Regions from separate parts of the Paenarthrobacter sp. NPDC091711 genome, predicted to be linked through region 1. Evidence: riboswitches for the same ligand, from Rfam matches in the RefSeq annotation. Region 1 holds a riboswitch; each other region holds the start of a gene.
What was found. A riboswitch is a leader RNA that binds a small molecule or an ion and turns the genes downstream of it on or off. The one in region 1 is predicted to bind S-adenosylmethionine.
Positions count from the first base shown of each region.

Region 2: another riboswitch for S-adenosylmethionine. It lies ahead of ACIQH5_RS10115 (homoserine O-acetyltransferase); the one in region 1 lies ahead of ACIQH5_RS15550 (DUF1737 domain-containing protein).
Region 3: another riboswitch for S-adenosylmethionine. It lies ahead of ACIQH5_RS17470 (hypothetical protein); the one in region 1 lies ahead of ACIQH5_RS15550 (DUF1737 domain-containing protein).
Region 4: another riboswitch for S-adenosylmethionine. It lies ahead of ACIQH5_RS17175 (LLM class flavin-dependent oxidoreductase); the one in region 1 lies ahead of ACIQH5_RS15550 (DUF1737 domain-containing protein).

Region 1 is NZ_JBIVTF010000010.1:105,338-109,887, reverse strand. It holds gene ACIQH5_RS15560 (NtaA/DmoA family FMN-dependent monooxygenase) at 1-978, opposite strand, end outside; gene ACIQH5_RS15555 (SulP family inorganic anion transporter) at 1,132-2,832, shown strand; SAM riboswitch class IV at 2,920-3,031, shown strand; gene ACIQH5_RS15550 (DUF1737 domain-containing protein) at 3,045-3,308, shown strand; gene ACIQH5_RS15545 (rhodanese-like domain-containing protein) at 3,305-3,715, shown strand; gene ACIQH5_RS15540 (O-succinylhomoserine sulfhydrylase) at 3,716-4,550, shown strand, end outside.
Region 2 is NZ_JBIVTF010000005.1:76,366-80,915, reverse strand. It holds gene ACIQH5_RS10125 (VOC family protein) at 1-281, opposite strand, end outside; gene ACIQH5_RS10120 (bifunctional o-acetylhomoserine/o-acetylserine sulfhydrylase) at 483-1,823, shown strand; SAM riboswitch class IV at 1,987-2,103, shown strand; gene ACIQH5_RS10115 (homoserine O-acetyltransferase) at 2,119-3,237, shown strand; gene ACIQH5_RS10110 (hypothetical protein) at 3,241-3,750, opposite strand; gene ACIQH5_RS10105 (winged helix DNA-binding domain-containing protein) at 3,813-4,550, opposite strand, start outside.
Region 3 is NZ_JBIVTF010000013.1:51,329-55,878, reverse strand. It holds gene ACIQH5_RS17480 (VIT1/CCC1 transporter family protein) at 116-1,282, opposite strand; gene ACIQH5_RS17475 (hypothetical protein) at 1,549-1,740, shown strand; gene ACIQH5_RS17470 (hypothetical protein) at 1,737-2,069, opposite strand; SAM riboswitch class IV at 2,086-2,205, opposite strand; gene ACIQH5_RS17465 (sodium:solute symporter) at 2,391-3,926, opposite strand; gene ACIQH5_RS17460 (helix-turn-helix domain-containing protein) at 4,193-4,550, shown strand, end outside.
Region 4 is NZ_JBIVTF010000012.1:119,152-123,701, reverse strand. It holds gene ACIQH5_RS17185 (ABC transporter substrate-binding protein) at 1-195, opposite strand, end outside; gene ACIQH5_RS17180 (NtaA/DmoA family FMN-dependent monooxygenase) at 192-1,607, opposite strand; gene ACIQH5_RS17175 (LLM class flavin-dependent oxidoreductase) at 1,672-2,769, opposite strand; SAM riboswitch class IV at 2,806-2,915, opposite strand; gene ACIQH5_RS17170 (LLM class flavin-dependent oxidoreductase) at 3,138-4,277, shown strand; gene ACIQH5_RS17165 (rhodanese-like domain-containing protein) at 4,319-4,550, shown strand, end outside.

The sequences.
Region 1 (4,550 bases):
GAAGTCGATCACGGAGAGGTAGGAGATGGAGTTCAACTGGCTGTCGATGTCGCGTTGGGTGAGTTCCCGCCTCTGGGCCCGCAACTCCTCGGCCTCGGCCGGGGAACCAACAACGGTGGGCTTCAGGACGAAAAGTACCTTGACGTCGTCGGGATTGCGGCCGGCCTTCACAGCTTCTGCGCGAATCGAGTCCCGGTAGGACTTCATCCCGTCAACGCCACGGGCCAGGGCAATGGCCACGTCAGCATTGCCGCCGGCAAATGCCTTGCCCCGGGGAGAAGCACCGGCCTGAACCAGCACAGGTTCCTCGGGTAAAGGCGCAGTGTTCAGTGGGCCCCTGACCTTGAAGAAGTCACCCTGGTGGTTGATGGGGTGCACCTTGCTGTGGTCCGCGAACACCCCCGCGTCAACATCCTCAAGCACGGCTCCCGGTTCCCAACTGCGCCAAAGCCGCCTGACGACGTCGACGAATTCCTCCGCTTTCTCGTACCGGAGGTCATGCTCGATCTGTTGGTCCAGGCCGTAGTTCTGCGCGGCGAGGTCACTGCCGGAAGTGACAACGTTCCAGCCAAGCTGCCCTTCGGAGAAGTGCTGCAGCGTAGCCAGGAGCCGGGCGGCCGTGAAAGGCGGGTAGAAGGAGGCGCTGACCGTCGGGACGATCCCGAGGTGCTCGGTGGCGGAGAGAAGGTAAGGGACCAACGCCAACGGATCATGCTTCGGGGCGAACGACGCGTGCGCCAGGGATACCTCGGCTGTGCCGCCATAGGTGTCCGGAACGGTGAGGGAATCTTCAATGATGAACAGGTCCAACCCGGATCGTTCAAACGCCCGGACGGCCTCCTGATACAGGGCGGGTTTCTTCCAGTCATAGCCCAGGCCATAGCCGGGAGTCCCCCAGCCCTGAACACCGAAACCGTGGCCTACGAACCATCCAAAGTGCAGCATGGGCTTGAGTGTAGAACTGCTTTGTCCGTTCACCGCGACCTGATTTCATGCGAAGTTACAGGGGGTCGTACTGGGTCAATTATGCTCCCGGGACGTCACATTTGGGCCGGACTCATGATGGTTGCATTTTCCACATACAGCGTTCACCTTGTTCCGCAAACACCGTGGGTCCGCAATGATCGCTGTATGAGTTCAGCCACCCGCACTTCCGCCAAGGATCGCCTTTCGGGCGTCTGGGCACTCAAGGGGTACAAACGCGAATGGCTGCGGCACGACGCCGTGGCGGGTGCTGCACTGTTCGCCCTGCTGGTGCCTGCGGGCATGGCCTACGCGCAGGCGGCCGGTTTGCCCCCTGTCACCGGGCTCTACGCCACGGTGATCCCGTTGCTGGTCTACGCCGTGGTGGGGCCATCCCGCATTCTCGTGTTGGGACCAGATTCCTCCCTTGCCCCGATGATCGCCGCAGCTATTGTTCCGCTTGCAGCCGGCAGCAGTGAAAGATCGGTGGCACTCGCCGGGCTGTTGGCTGTGTTGATCGGGGTGATCATGCTCGCGGGCTCCGCACTGAAACTCGGTGCCATCACCGGGCTGCTGTCCAAACCCATCCGGCTCGGATACCTCAACGGGATCGCTTTGCTGGTGGCGTTGTCCCAGCTCCCGGCGTTCCTGGGGATAGAGGCCGACGGCGACATCTGGCAAAAGCTCGCGAAGGTCACCACCGGGTTGCTGGGCGGCGGAGTCAACATCACCGCGCTGCTGCTGGGCTTAGGTTCACTCGCGCTCATCTGGATCCCCAAACTTCTGAAGTGGAAGGTGCCCGGCGTCCTGCTGGCGGTGGTGGGCTCATGCGTTGCAACGGCCGTTTGGGGCCTGAACGACGACGTCAAGGTCACCGGGGTTTTGCCGCAGGGGCTGCCGATGCCCGCGCTCGGCGGCATAGGCTGGGCTGACGCTCTGATGCTGCTTCCCGCTGCGGCCGGTATTGCCCTCATGGCGTTCGCGGATACTGGCGTCCTGTCCCAAACCCTGGCAGCCAAGGAAGGGAAGAAAGTCTCGGGCAACAGGGAGATGGCAGCCCTTGGGGCAGCCAATGCGGCCACCGGCTTGCTGGGCGGATTCCCTGTCTCCGGCAGTACCTCGCGCACCCCTGTGGCTGTGGACGCCGGCGCCAAGTCCCAGATGACCGGGGTGGTTGGCGCGGTGCTGGTTGTTGCTTTCATGTTGCTGGCTCCCGGAGTTACCGGGTACCTTCCTTCCGCAACCTTGGCCGCCGTCGTCATCGCGGCGGCCATTGCCCTGGCAGACCCCGCTGGCGTTAAGCGGCTCCTCAGCCTGAGCCGGAGCGAATCGGTGGTGATGCTGGCAGCCTTCCTGGGAGTTCTGACCGTAGGCGTACTGCAGGGAATTGTCGTAGCCATAGCCTTGGCACTCCTGGACTTTGTTCGGCGGGCGTGGGATCCCTACCGGACAGAACTCGGAGCCGAAGCTGGGCTCCCCGGGTATCACGACCTCGAGCGGCACCCCGACGCCGAGCGCATCCCCGGGCTTCTGATCCTCCGCTTCGATGCACCTCTCTTCTTCGGCAACGGGCAGGTTCTGGCGGCCTTCGTCCGGGAACAGTTGGACGAGGCCCCGGAGGAGACTGCGGACCCGGTGACCCACGTCATCCTCGCCGCAGAGCCCATCACCGGGATCGACACCACCGCGCTGGATGACCTCGTCACGCTGGACGAATGGCTGGCCAGCAAAGGTGTGGACCTCGTGTTCGCCGAACTGAAGGGACCTGTCAAGGACAAATTGATCCGGCTGGGCACGGCAGCCCGGTTCACGCCCGACCATTTCTTCCCCACGGTGGGCGCCGCAGTGCGTGCACTGAAGCACGTATAAGGGAAGCGGCCTCCGATTACGCAACATGACGGCCGGACAACAGCCCGCAAGTGCAGCCCGAGGCCCGTGGATGTTACGTTTTTCTTGAGTAATGAGTACCAGCGCAAAGCCCTGACTTGCTGGTCGGCAACCCTCTCTCCGGCGGGGTGCCTCAGGTGACTACTCGGCGTATCGACAACTCGAACTGCAAGCGTGACTGAGGAGCACCAGCTATGCCTGAACCCACTGAAGAAAAACTTTCCTATCGCCTGATTACAGGCCCGGACACCCGTGATTTCTGCGAGCGGATCCACAATGCCCTCGCCGAGGGCTATGTGCTCCATGGCAGCCCGGCAGCCACATTCAACGGCACGGACGTTATTGTGGCCCAAGCAATCGTGCTCCCCGCCGCCATCGCCAATGCCGATGCCGCCGTTGCCACCGCAGTGGACCAGCTGGAGAACTACGACGACGAAGCATTCGAGGGCCACGCATGAGCTACGCAGGTGACCTGACCCCGCACGATGCGTGGGCCAAGTTGGAAGAAGGCGCCATCCTGGTGGACGTCCGCACCGAGGGCGAGTGGGCACACATCGGCATCCCGGACACCAAAGCCACCGAGAACGATCCCCTGTTCATTCAGTGGAACCTTGCCGGCGGTATCCCCAACTCCCGCTTCATCGAGGATTTGCGTCAGCAGGCCCCCGAAGACGACGGCGTTGAGCTGGTGTTCCTGTGCCGCTCCGGCCAGCGCTCCATCTCCGCCGCCATTGCCGCAACGCAGGCCGGCTTCACTGCCTACAACGTCCTGGAGGGCTTTGAAGGAGAACCGGACCGCTACGGCGAGCGCACAGTGAACGGTTGGAAGAACCGTGGCCTGCCGACGAATTTGGGGACCGAGTAAGTGACTTTCAATCCCGACGCCGCCGGTTGGAGCCCCGACACCCAGGCCGTCCGCGGTGGTCTTGACCGTACAAATTTCCAGGAAACGTCCGAGGCCGTTTTCCTGAACTCCGGTTTCGTCTACGAATCCGCCGCTGCCGCCGAGCGCGCCTTCACCGGTGAGGACGAACGTTTCGTTTACTCCCGCTACGGCAACCCGTCCGTCGCAACCTTCCAGGAGCGGCTGCGGCTGCTCGAAGGAACCGAAGCCTGCTTTGCGACGGCGTCAGGCATGTCCGCGGTCTTCACTGCTTTGGGTGCCCTGCTGGCTGCCGGCGACCGCGTGGTTGCCGCCCGCTCCTTGTTCGGCTCCTGCTTTGTGATCCTCAATGAGATCCTGCCGCGCTGGGGCGTTCACACGGTCTTCGTGGACGGCCCGGATTTGGAGCAGTGGCGCGAAGCCCTCTCCGAGCCCACTACCGCGGTCTTTTTCGAATCTCCGTCCAACCCCATGCAGGAGATCGTGGACATCGCTGCGGTCAGCGAGCTGGCGCATGCTGCCGGGGCCACCGTAGTGGTGGACAACGTCTTTGCCACTCCCCTGCTGCAACGCTGTGGAGAGCTGGGCGCCGACGTGATCGTGTACTCCGGCACCAAGCACATCGACGGACAGGGACGCGTTCTTGGCGGCGCGATCCTTGGCACCAAGGAATTCATCGATGGCCCGGTGAAGCAGCTCATGCGGCACACTGGTCCTGCACTGTCCGCGTTCAATGCCTGGGTGCTGACCAAGGGCCTGGAGACCATCGGACTGCGCGTGAACCACAGCTCAGCATCCGCTTTGAAGATCGCAGAGT
Region 2 (4,550 bases), on a different contig from region 1:
AGGTCATCAACGGCGACGCACCAGCCCATCCAACCGCCGCCGGCAGCCGAGCGTGCACGGACGGCTTGGCCAAAGGGTGCTTTGTCAGAAGCGGGGTGGTCCAGGACCTCCACCACTTCCAAGTACTTGTTATCCGCAAGGGGAATGATCATGTTCCGGGTGCCGAAGCGCGGGTGCACTCCGCCCCGGACAGCGTCCACTCCCAATGCCGCGGAAATTCGTTCGGTAGTGGCCAAAAGGCCATCTCGTTCACAGGCGTAAGAGACGTGATCCATGCGCATGGCTTCATCTTGGCACTTTGTGATCGGGGTCTCAGCTAAGTCAAGCCTAACTAAGGTGGGATGTGTATAACTTTCGCTCTGAGCGTCATGGAAGGACGCGAAGAGACCAGTTGATTCCACCGGCGTCATAAAGCTGTCTTAGCTTCCGGACAGTTCCTAGACTGGCCCCAGCTCAGCTGCACCACATTGCCTGCCAATCCCATGCGCCACGAACAGGAGAACTCCATGTCCCAAGGATGGTCTTTCGAAACCCGCCAGATCCATGCAGGTCAGGAGCCTGACTCCGCCACCGGAGCGCGCTCCCTGCCGATCTACCAGACCACGTCTTTTGTGTTCCCCAGCGCCGAGAGCGCTGCCAACCGTTTTGCCCTGGCCGAGCTGGCTCCCATCTACACGCGCATCGGCAACCCGACGCAGGATGCCGTGGAGCAGCGGGTCGCGAGCCTTGAAGGCGGATTGGGTGCACTCCTGCTCAGCTCCGGACAGGCAGCGGAGACTTTTGCCATCCTGAACATTGCCGAAGCGGGCGATCACATTGTGGCCAGCCCCAGCCTTTACGGCGGCACCTACAACCTGCTGGCACACACCCTGAAGAAGTTCGGCATCTCCGTCACCTTCGTGGAAGACCCGGACAACCTGGACCAGTGGCGTGACGCCGTCCAGCCGAACACCAAGTTGTTCTTCGGCGAGGTTGTCTCCAATCCACGGCAGGACGTTCTGGACATCGAGGGCATCGCACGCACCGCCCACGAGGCCGGCGTGCCCCTGATCGTGGACAACACCCTTTCAACGCCGTACCTCATCCGTCCCATCGAGTGGGGCGCGGACATTGTGGTCCACTCTGCAACCAAGTATCTGGGCGGCCACGGGTCCGCAATCGCAGGTGTGATTGTGGATTCCGGCAACTTCGACTTCGGCAAGGATCCGGAACGCTTCCCCGGATTCAACACCCCGGACCCCAGCTACAGCGGGCTCGTTTACGCCCGGGATTTGGGCAAGGACGGTGCGCTGGGTGCCAACCTGTCCTACATCCTCAAGGCCCGTGTCCAGTTGCTCCGCGATCTCGGCTCGGCTGTGTCGCCGTTCAATGCCTTCCTCATCGCCCAAGGACTGGAGACACTGAGCCTGCGCGTGGAACGTCATGTTGCCAACGCCACCAAGGTGGCCGAATGGCTTGAAGGCCACGACGACGTCGAATCGGTCGCCTATGCGGGCCTGCCATCCAGCCCTTGGTACCAGCGGGGCCAGAAGTACGGCCCCAAGGGCACGGGGGCAATTGTTGCCTTCAACATCAAGGGCGGCGTGGAAGCCGGTAAGCGTTTCGTGGACGGACTGGAGCTGCACTCGCACGTTGCCAACATCGGTGACGTCCGCTCGCTGGTCATCCACCCGGCGTCGACGACGCACAGCCAGCTGACGGTGGAACAGCAGCTCGCTGCAGGCGTCAACCCCGGCCTGGTCCGATTGTCCGTGGGCATCGAACACGTGGATGACATCATCGCGGACCTCGAAGCCGGATTCCGGGCAGCCAAGGGCGCCTGACGCCTCGCGCCCAAAGCACTGACCCGGCTGCCGCCCGCGCCGACGATTATTCGCCGGGCGGCAGTTCCGGGCCCTGGTTCGTGAACGAAGAGACCTCAAACCGTCACACTGTTGTCACATTCTTCGCCATAACCCCCCTGTGTTTCCTAGACTCGTCGTATTAGGTCATGAGTGCCAGCACACAGCCCCGGCTTGCTGGCCGGCAACCCTCCTCCGCGGTGGGGTGCCCCGGGTGAAGACCTGGCCTGTTCGCACGCAAGGCGACGGGCAAGCGCGAGGTTAAGGTGTCAAAGGAATGACCATTACTGCTACAGCCCTTCCAAAATCCGGAGAAGAAGACGGAACCGTCAAGTACGCCGGCGTCGGTCCGCTGGAACTCGAAGCCGGCGGATTCCTGCCCGACGTCGTTCTCGCTTATGAGACCTGGGGGCAGCTGAACGCCGATGCCTCCAACGCGGTGCTCATCCAGCACGCACTCACTGGCAGTACGCATGTAGCCCGCGGAGCCACTGACGAGGAAGGATGGTGGGAGCAACTCGTTGGTCCCGGTGCCACCATCGATACCAACAAGTTCTTTGTCATCTCCATCAACATCGTGGGCGGCTGTTACGGCAGCACCGGCCCATCATCAGAAGCTCCGGACGGACGCCCGTGGGGCTCACGTTTCCCGCTGGTCACCCTGCGCGACAGCACTGAGGCTGAGTCGCGCCTCGCCGATGCCCTGGGAATCGAGGCCTGGCACGCCGTATTGGGCGGATCCATGGGTGGCGCGCGCGCCCTTGAGTGGGCTGTGACCTTCCCAGACAGGGTAAAACGTTGTGCCGTCATTTCGGTGGGCGCCTACAGCACGGCCGAGCAGATTGCTTTCGCCCAAGCCCAAACCCTTGCCATCAAGCAGGACCCGAACTTCAACAACGGCGACTACTACGGAGATACCGCGCCCGAGCACGGTTTGGCATTGGCCCGGCGCATCGCCCACATCACGTACCGCTCGGCGTTGGAGCTGGACGTCCGCTTTGGCCGGCAAGCCCAGCACCAGGAGACTCCGCTGGCCGCCGTATTGGGCGAGCGCGGCCGCTACCAAGTGGAAAGTTACCTGGACCACCAAGGAACCAAACTGGTCCGCCGCTTTGACGCCAACAGCTACATCGCCATCACCGAGGCATTGATGTCCCACGACGTCACCAGGGGTCGCGGCTCGTTGGAAACGGCGCTTTCCGGTGCTACGGCTGAGTTCTTCGTGGCGGCCGTGGACAGCGACAGGCTCTACTTCCCGGCTCAATCACGGGAACTGGCCGCAGCGCTCCCCGGCGAAGTGCCGGTTCACGTCATTGAGGCTCCGATTGGCCACGATGGCTTCCTCACCGAAATCGGCCAGCTCTCCGAGCAGCTCCGCGAAGCATTTTTTGCCTAAGCTTTAGCCGTTCATGATGTCGCCGCGCTGCCTCATGTAATCCTCCATGGCGATCTCGCCGTTGCTGAACTTCGCGTCCAGCTCTGCCAGCTTGCGCGCCCGGTATCCCTGCGGCTCAGAACCGTTCGTTGCGGGAAACGTGCTGGGGGATGACGGGCTCGACGGCGGCCCGGACTGCGGCGCGTCATCCACCGGGCGGATGACGGCCGGCTCGGACGGATAGCCCGGATAGCCCTGACCCGGATAGCTCTGGCCTGGGTATCCCTGACCCGGGGAGCTCTGCGACGGGAAATTCTGCGACGGGTAATTTTGCCCGGGGTAGCCCTGTCCCGGGTGATCCTGCCCCCGGTAGTCCTGCTGCGGGTAGCCTGGGCCGGGCAGATTCTGCTGCGGGTACTCGGGGGCGCGGAAGTCTCCGTGTTGGATCCGGCGCGCCCGGGAGCGGTTGTACATGCGGATTCCGAGTGGAATCAGCCACGAGCAGACGATGATCCAGAAGATCAGATTGTTCACAGTGCAGGCCTCCTAGGTCTCACCCCAGCTTAGTCCTGTGCCCTTGGACCGTTCCCGCCACGTCACACCAGCGTGACGTCCATGCCCAGAAACCGGCCATAACGATCCACCTCGGCCTGCAGGGCGGCCTGCTCCTGCGCAGTGGCAGGCCGGTTCATTCGCACGTCCAGCTCGCACGCCCCGCCGGAGAATCCGTGACGCCACCATCCGGCCAACCTGCCATCCAACAGGACCACGTGCATGGGTCCGTTGTCCTCGGGGAAGTAGGGCGCCGTTCCGCCCAGGAAGTGCCGGGACTGCGAGTAGCCCATCACGTACTCGTCGTAGCACTGGATGAGGTCAATGCGGGGGAGCTCAGGATCCTCAGTCGTCCAGGAGGGGTCCCCGCTGGCGAGGGTGGCCACTTCCTCCGCAGCCAGATAATACTCAAGCCCATCGAGCAGAAGGGTGCCCAAACTGCCGGGAGAGATGTCCTGGGCTACCTGGATGCCACGCTTCACGTCCTTCATGGTCAGCCCGGACCACACCGCACAGTCCTTCACGGTTGCGGGGCCCCGGCTGCTGAAGTACCGCAGCGTCAATTGCCCAAGCGCCTGTTCACGATCCTCCCCGGCCAACGGTGCGGCGAGGAAACCGGGAACGCGTTCCTCGAACAGGGCGTACGTCTGTTTCAGGGCACCCCCTGCGGATCGGACGGGGGAGCCGCTGACCAGGACGCGGCTGATTTCGGCATGCATGAGGTGGTAAATGAAGCCCAGGCCCTTGCTGGGGAAGCCCGCCTCTCCCAGGACCTGGGCCAG
Region 3 (4,550 bases), on a different contig from region 1:
CGCTCCGGTCCACGGTTCTCCATTCCTGATGCCCTGGTCACGCGGGGCAGCGAGGAGGACGAACCCACATTACGGTCTGCGGCCCGAGCCGTCCAAACTTATGGGCAGTCCAAACTTAAATGATGGTTGCTCCGAACACCAGGCCCAGTCCATAGGTGGCGGCGGCCGCTCCCAAGCCAATGGCCAGCTGCCGCAGCCCGCGGCTCAACGGTGACGTTCCGGACAGCAAGCCGACCACGGCGCCGGTGGCCAGGAGCGCCAGGCCCACCAAAACCCCGGCCACCATCAAGGCCGCAATGCCCGTCATTCCGAAGATGAACGGGAGGATGGGCACGATGGCGCCCGAGGCGAAGAAGCAGAAGCTGGACAGCGCAGCGCCCCACGCCGAGCCAACGGATTCGTGCTCATCCGCGGGCGGTTTTTCAGGCTGCAAGGACAGGCTCGGATCGCAGTCGCAGCTGAACAATCCCATACGCTCGGCGGCGCGGTGTTCCGCGGCCTCGTGGGTCATGCCCCTGGCCAGGTACACCAGGACCAGCTCGTTGTGTTCGATGTCCAACGACGGCGCGGCCGTCAAGGTTGCCTGCGTGGGCAACGTGGCGTTAAGGAGTTCCCGCTGGGAGCGGACCGAAACGTACTCGCCCGCGCCCATGGACAGTGCACCGGCCAACAAACCTGCCACGCCACTCATCAGGACCACGGGGCTGGGCACACCGGTTGCTGCCATGCCCATCACCAACGAAAGGTTGCTGACCAGGCCGTCGTTGGCGCCAAAAACGGCGGCGCGGAATGTCCCGGAGAGCCTGTTGCGCCCACGCGTGGCCAGGCCCCGGACTACTTCTTCGTGAATTTGTTCATCGGCCACCATGGCAGGTGTTGCTGCAGGCTCCGTGCCATAGGGGGAACGGCCTTCGGCACGCTGGGCCAAGGCAAGCACAAAGACGGAGCCGAAGTTACGGGCAAGGAATCCCAGGAACTGGCTTCGGGTGGATGCTGCTTTGGGCATTCCGGCGTGCTCACCAAGGAGCTTGAGCCAGTGGGCCTCGTGCCGGCCTTCGGCTTCGGCCAAGGCGAGCAGAATTTGGCGTTCCTCACCGTCACGCCGCTGGGCAAGTTCGCGGTACACGGCGGCCTCGGCACGCTCGTCAGCCAGGTACTGGCGCCAGCGGCGGATGTCCGCGTGCGACGGCGGCGGGGGTTGGGTACCAGTGTTTTCGGCGGCTGCTGATTCGGGGGTGGGGTCCGGAGCGGGGCTCGACGAACTATGGGATTCCTGGTGCATCTGCACTTTGTCTCCTGTGCTGGGTGGGGTAGGTGCGGCCCCATTGCACGCCCCACACTACCGCTTATCCGCGCGGATTTTTGGCTGGTATTCCTTAACCGGAATGTTCGGTGCACCGTAATTTTCGGCGCTCCTTGACCCTTGCCTATGCCGGTGCTCAGATGGAAGGACAGGGGATTGGGGTCCTCCCACTCCTGGATTCCTGCATTCGGGTCAACGGGCTGAGCCGGCCCGTGAACACCGGCCCACGAGACGGAGGTTGCACCATGAACACCACCGAATCACACGCCAACTACCAGGAACGGACCACCATTGAGTCCGACCCCGCCTACGACTACGCCGAGGACCAGGAAGTGGACCAGCCCTGGGTTGAGGAAGTAGACGCCCCCGACGACGACGAACGCGTGGTCCCCATCGACGAAACCGAAGAGTTCCGTGCGGAGGACGAGGAAAGCTAGGCCGGATCTTCGTGGCTAAGTGTGAAGTGCCGCTGCACACCGCCGCGCCGGCCCGCCGCGGCGACAGTCACCGTTAGCGTCCTTGACACTTCACACCAACGCGTTGGCCGGACCGCGTGGGCCAACGCCTGCGCGATCAATTGCGGGTGGGGATGCCCGAAGCGCCCGGTTCGGGCCGTGGCGCCGTTCCCGGCCAGGATGGTCACCGTGCCCAGGAAGAGGTCGACGGCGGGAATCACCGCGACCGTGGTGGTGGCTGTTGTGTCTGGGGTGCTCACAATTGCTGGGGTGCTGGCTGCTGCCGGGGTGATATCGCCTTGGTACGGCAAGGGACTGCTCCTTGGTGGAGTGCTCTTGCCCGCTCGGTTGTCTCTGGTCCGGGACGGGCCGCTTCCTCATCCGAACCACCCGTGAACATGGGGTTGGTGCGTGGCAAGTCGGAGCTTGGCGCCACATCTCTTGAAGCTGGGACCACCCTACCCCATTGCTAGGGATACCCGTTGTGGGGCCTGGTGTGCGTGTTTGGGTGGGGTTTTGGGGCGCAGAGTGGGCCCCGCAACGCACCTGCCGGGTGGACGTTTCTCCTGGGGACAAAACAACGGCGGCGCCACCCCGGAAAGGGGAGGCGCCGCCGTCGTACTTGTCTCTTTTTACTTGTGGCTGCTGACCGGGTGGGCCTCAGGAGGAAGCTCTTCCGAGACGGCACCAGCCACTCGCTTGTCCCAGGCCTCGCGAACCGCGGGATCGGTGGGCGGGGTGAGCAGCGAAATCACTACGTAGGCGACGAACGAGGCTGCCAGGCCGAAGTAGATCGGCTCGTTGGCGTAGACGCCGTCCGCGCTCGGGATCGCTCCTACGGCGAAGAGGATCAGCAACGCGAGGGTCAGGACCGACCCGATGGCCATGGACCACGCCGCGGCGATTCCGGTTCCGCGCTTCCACACGAGGCCGCCGAGAATGGCTACCAGGAGGCCACCCACCAGGATGTCGTAGGCGATGGTCAGGGCAACCACCACGTCCTGCGCTGCCATGGAGATCAGCACGGCAACGATGCCGAGTCCCAGGACCCAGTAGCGGTTGGCCTTGACGTCGTGCTCGGGGTTTTCGGTGTCATCAGTGTTGATGGTCTTGCCGAACCAGCTGGCCACGAACGGGACGACGTCGGCGCGGGCCACCGTTGCCGCGGCGATCAGGGCGCCGGAAGCCGTGGACATCATTGCTGCAACAGCTGCAGCCATGACCAGGCCGCCGATGCCGACAGGCAGGATGTGGGTTGCGACCTCTGCGTACACCACGTCCTTGCCGAGGTTGGCGACGTCAATGTCCGGCAAGGCAACGCGGGCGGCCAGGCCGATCAGGGCGCCGGCGATGCCGTAAAGGATGCAGTAAACGCCGGCAGTTGCGCCGCCCCAACGGGCAACGGTGGGGGTCTTGGCAGTGAAGACGCGCTGCCAGATGTCCTGGCCGATCAGGAGACCCAGTGTGTAGACCACGAAGTACGTGATGATGGTCTGGATGCCGATGCCGTCAATCTGGAAGAAGCTTGCGTCGAGGCGCTCACGGATGCCGTCCATGCCGCCGGCTGCGTTCAGGACGAACGGGAGCATCAGGAAGAAGATACCCACGGTCTTGATGATGAACTGGACCTGGTCGGCCAACGTGATGGACCACATGCCGCCAATGGTCGAGTAGACAAGGACGATCGCGCCGCCAACGGCGATAGCCAGCCAACGCTCCCAGTCGAACAGCACCACGAAGATGGTGGCGTACGCGCCGGTGGACGTGGCACACAGCATCAGCGTGTAGGCGAGCATGACGATGCCGGAGGTCTGCGTGGCTTTGCTGCCGTAGCGGAGGCTCAGCATTTGGGAGACCGTGTAGATTTTCAGCCGCTGGATGGTCCCGGCAAACAGGAGGCTGAGCAGCAGCACGCCTGAGCCGATTGCCACCACAAGCCACATGCCAGAGATGCCGAACTTGTAGCCGAGGCCGACGCCGCCCACGGTGGATGCGCCACCAAGGACCACTGCAGCCATGGTGCCGGTGTAAAGGAAGGGTCCCAGGCGGCGGCCGGCCACCAGGAAGTCGCTGTTGTTCTTGGTGCGGGACTTGCCCCACCAGCCGAATGCCAGCATGGCGAGCAGGTACACCACCACGATTGCGATGTTTATAGCCGATGATTCCATGAACGGTCCTTGGAGCTGATGCACAGAGGTTGGGGTTTTCGACGATACTCCTGCGAAGCGACGAAGTCTCTGTGCTGACGATTGGAGATTGAGGAGGTGTTGTGTGCCTCACAGACAACACTTGTTGCCTATGAGGATATGTTGTGATGGGAGTAACAGTCAAGATCCTTTGGTCATGCTTCCGCGTATTCTGGCGTTCTTGGCCTGTCTCCCGGCTACTATTGCTCCAATGACAGGGCCACATGACAGGCCTGAAAGGTTCGTGAATGAAGGCTCTACCCGTTGAACCGAGCAATGTTCCAGTTGCCATCGGTTCCAGAATCCGCGCAGCCCGGCAAGCGCAGCGCCTCACTATTGAGCAAGTGGCGGACGCCACCGGACTGACCAAGGGCTTCCTCAGCCGTGTGGAGCGGGACCTGACATCGCCGTCGGTCGCTTCCTTGGTGACTCTGTGCCAAGTGTTGTCCGTGTCCGTGGGCGATTTGTTCGCGGCGCCGGAGACTCACCTAACCAAGCGCGATGACGGCCCCCGCATCTCCCTGGGTGGCCAGGGCATTGTGGAGCGCTTGTTGACCGCCCGCTCCGAGCGTCGCCTCCAGATCCTGCAGGCAACCATCGAGCCAC
Region 4 (4,550 bases), on a different contig from region 1:
AATGCATCCGCGGTCAACGGACACCGCGAAGTTCAGGTTGCCCCCGGAGACCGGGGTGGTGTCGGCACTTTGCTGGGTGCCGGCGTCGGCCCCTCCAGCGCAGGCTGAGGCCAGGAGCGCAAAGGCTCCCAGGACGGACACGACGGCGGCGGGTTTCCGCAGCTTGCGCGCTGCGGTTGGGTTGGGGACGCTCATGCGACTTCTTCGCTTTCAGTGAGTTGGGTGCTGGTGAGTGATCCGCGGCGGGTCAGCGGGGCGCGGAGGCCGAGGTTTTCGCGGAGGTTGGTGCCCTCGTATTCGGTGCGGTAGACGCCGCGGTCCTGCAGGCGGGGAACCAGTTCGTTGACAATGTCGTCCAGCCCGCCGGGCACAAGCCAGGGAGTGATGTTGAAGCCGTCAACGGCGCCGGTGTGGGCGTACTCGGCGAGTTTGTCCGCTATGTCGTCGTACGATCCCACCAGGCCGCGGCCGTTGAGCCGGGAACGGGCAGCAACGAACTGGCGGATCGACTGGCCGTTTTCCTTGGCATCCGCACGCCACTGGGCGGCGAGGTCCTTGGCGCTCTTCCCGTGGAAGGCGTTGCCGCGGGTGGGGTTGGTGACGTCCACAAGGGGGTCAATATCCGGCAGCGGACCGTCGGGGTCGTATTCGGTGAGGGTGCGTCCCCAGAACTGTTCCAAGTAGGCGATGGCCGTTTCCGGACCCACTTGCAGCGAGCGGACCCACTGGTGCTTTTCCTCGGCCTCTGCCGCGGTGGCACCGAGGATGAACTCCTGGCCGGGGAAGATCTTCACGTCATCTGCCGGACGCCCGGCTTTAAGGGTGCGGGCCACAATGTCGTCGCGGAACTTCTTGGCGTCTTCCAGTTCCGGATGTGCCGAGAAGATCACGTCCGCGTTCCGCACGGCGAAATCGCGGCCGTCCGGCGAGTCCCCGGCTTGGAACAAGACCGGGTGCTGCTGGCTGGAGCGCGGCAACCTGCCGGTGATTTCGACGTCGAAACTCTTATCCTGGCGTTTGACCGTGGCGATGGCGTCCTCGCGGAGCCAGCGTGGATCATTCCGGGACCCGGCGATTGCGCCGTCAGCCCAGGAATCCCAAATAGCCTTTGCTGTCTGAACGAACGCTTCGGCCCGGACGTAACGGTCCTCGTGCTTGAGGAACCCGCCGCGCCTGAAGTTGGCGCCGGTCCATGCGTTGTCCGTGGTGACGATGTTCCAGGCCGCGCGGCCGCCGGACAGCAGGTCCAGGCTTGCTAAGCGGTGGGCAAGGTCCGCGGGATCGTTGTACGTAGTGTTCTGCGTCGCCACCAAACCGATATTCGTGGTGATGGCTGCGAGCGCGGCGAGGGCGGTCTGCGCGTCGGGACGGCCCACAACATCCAGATCGTGGATCTTTCCGAGGTGTTCCCGGAGGCGGAGTCCTTCTCCGAGGAAGAACGCGGAGAAGAGTCCCCGTTCAGCTGTCTGGGCCACCCGGCGGAATGACTCGAAGTCGGTTTGCGAGCCGCTCTGCGCGTCCTTCCACACGGTGGTGTGGTTGACGCCTTGGAAGAAGACGCCAAACTGGATCTGGCCGTTGCCTGCGATGCGGTGATGGTTGGTCATGTTTCTGCTCTCTGAATCTGGCTCTGTGAGTGGGCTCTTGGCGGCGGGCGTTGGTCAGCCGGCGTCAGGCCGCGGCAAAGCGGTTGGCGGGACGGGGAAGACCGAAGGTTTCACGGAGTGTGGCGCCCGGAAGCGGCGGCACCACCAACCCGCTGCGGTGCAGTTCGGGGAGCACCTTGTTAGCCAATTCGGGAAGGTCCACATCCAGTACCGCTGGCTTGAGGCGGACGCCGTCGGCCGCTGCGAACAGCGTGGTGAGCAGTTCCACTAAGCCTTCGGCGCTGCCCACGTAGCGGGCACCGCCCGTCCACTCTTCGTACGAGTCCAGTTCGGCCAGACGGTCCTCCGCGGTCTGCCCCCGGGAATCGAGGATGACGTCCAACTCCACCAAGGTCCTCGGCGCACCCGCAGATGCTGCCGCTTGGGCAGCTTGCGGGAGGTCGTCCGTGGTGTCTGCGGAGATCAGGGCAACATCAGCCTCGACGGCGGGAATCAGCTCAGCGGGCGCGAACACCACGAGCTGCCCTTGGAGTGGGCGCGGGATGATGGACGGTCCCTTGACGGAGAAGCGTCCACCGTCAAAGTCGGCGTAGTGCAGCTTGTCCCGGTCCAAGTACCGGCCTGTGGCAACGTCACGGATCACCGCGTCGTCTTCCCAGGAGTCCCAAAGCCGGCGGCTGGCTTGGACCACATCTGCGGCTTCGCTGACGGCCTCGCCTTCTGGCAACTGCGTGCGCCCTACGGAACGGGCTTCCTTGGCCAGGTTGTCCGCGGTGACCAGCCAACCCGCCCTCCCCAAGGAGGAGTAGTCCAGGCTGGCCAGCTGCGTGGCTACATGGAACGGCTCAGTGAAGAGCGTTCCGGCCTCAGGGACAAGACCGATGGACCGGGTGATCGGTGCTGCAAAGGCCGCGCGCTGGATCGCATCAATCCGGCCCGCAATCCCGGTGCTTCCAGGATCCACCACGCGGCTGTCCTTGAACGTGGCCGCATGGAAACCGGCGATGTCCGCTGCCTGGACGGTTTCACGGATCCGCTGGCCCCCCAATAGCGCCTGCGGATCATGGTGGGCCTTGCGCCACGACGCGGGGTGGGCTCCGTCGCCGTCGAGCTCCAACGCGATAACGCGGGAGCGGAATTCGGGTACAGGTGTGGAAGGCATGATTCTCTCTTTCAGAGGCCGCACAGCGGCTGGGACGACATTCACTTGCCGCAGATGCGGCCTGGTCTGTTTCCGGAGCACCCCGCCACGTAATGCCTGAGGGTTGCCGCAGCACGAGCCGGTCCTTGGCGTGCTGACTCTTGACCTGAACTTGAATCTAGGAGGCTGTCCAAGGAATGTACAAACCGCTGGACTTGCAGCGTCAAGGCGGGAAATACCACGTCAAAGGGCTGCTGGAATCGTCATTTTCGGGCTTTTGAAGGGTCGGTTGTGACGGCCCGTTTCGCCGGATTTCGCTGGATTTAGTCCGGTTGAGCGGGGTGACGGATCGGCTTTGGGCTCTGCGCGCGGCTCCGTAGTGTCGTGCCATGCCGAAGCCTCCAGTTACTCCCCTGTCCGTCCTTGACCTGAGCCCGGTGTCCGCCGGCCAGACTCCCGGCGATGCCCTGCGGAGCACCCTTGCCCTTGCCGCCGCTGCCGAGGCTTCCGGCTACTCGCGGTATTGGCTGGCCGAGCACCACCTCAACACCGGCGTTGCCGGATCAGCCCCGCACATTCTGGCCGGGTTGGTTGCCTCCGCCACCAAGACCATCAGGGTGGGCACCGCGGCCACTCTGCTGGGGAACTACCGGCCCCTTCAGATTGCAGAGAGCATTGGAACACTGGCCGCCGTGTTCCCGGACCGATTGGACTTGGGCTTTGGCCGCTCCGGCCCGCCCAAATCCCCCAGCGATCCGGCTCCCGGAGTGGTACCCGCTGACGCTTCGGAGCCCACCGATCGTGTGGTTGACGGACTGCTGATCCCCGCGCCGCGCCCCATCTTCGGTGCGGTCCTGCCCAGGAAGTTCCGGCTGCAGGGTGAACTGCTGGGTCGCTTCCCCGGTGATACAGACAACTTCGAGAACGATATCCAGGACATCATCGGATTTTTCACCGGCGACTACAGGACCAAACATGGTGAGGAAGTCACGGCTACACCCGCTCTCGGCCAGTCGCCCCAGTTTTGGATCCACGGGTCCACCGCCGGCCCCAGCGCCCGCTTGGCTGGCAAGTTGGGTATCCCCTTTGGCGCGAACTACCACGTGGCACCGGCAGGCGTCCTGGACTCCATCGCCGAGTACAGGGCTCACTTCGAACCCTCCGCGGCCTTGCGGGAACCGCGTGTGATCGTCTCCGCGGACGTGCTGGTAGCCCCGGACGAACGCCAGGCCCAGCGTTTGGCCCGCGGCTACGCGCACTGGGTCCACGGGATCCGCAGCGGCCACGGCGCCATCCCGTACCCGTCACCGGAGGATGCACTGGAGCTTTCCTTGGACGCCGAAGCCGGGGAGCTCATCAAGGATCGCATGGACACACGGTTCGTGGGCGACCCCCACCAGGTCAGCGAAGGACTCCGCACTTTGCAGCGGGCCACGAGTGCCCAGGAACTGCTCATCACCACCATTGCCCATGACCCCGCCGACCGGCAGAACTCCTACCAGCTGCTGGCCGAGGTATGGGGTCTCTAGCTTTTCCGATTTTCCAACCACCACCTAGATAAGGGAGCACCATGTCCATCGAAACCACCGCCCAGGAAACCGAAGCCCAGGAACCCGTCCAGGACACCCAGCTGATCACCGCCGATGCCGCCGCCAAGCTCATCGAAGAAGGCGCCCTGCTGATCGATGTCCGCAGCGAAGGCGGCCGCGCCAGCACCGGCGCAGTCCCCGGCGCTGTGGTGGTGAACCGCGAGCACGTGGATGAGGACTTCAGCCCGGAATCCGCCCACCGGCTGCCCCAGG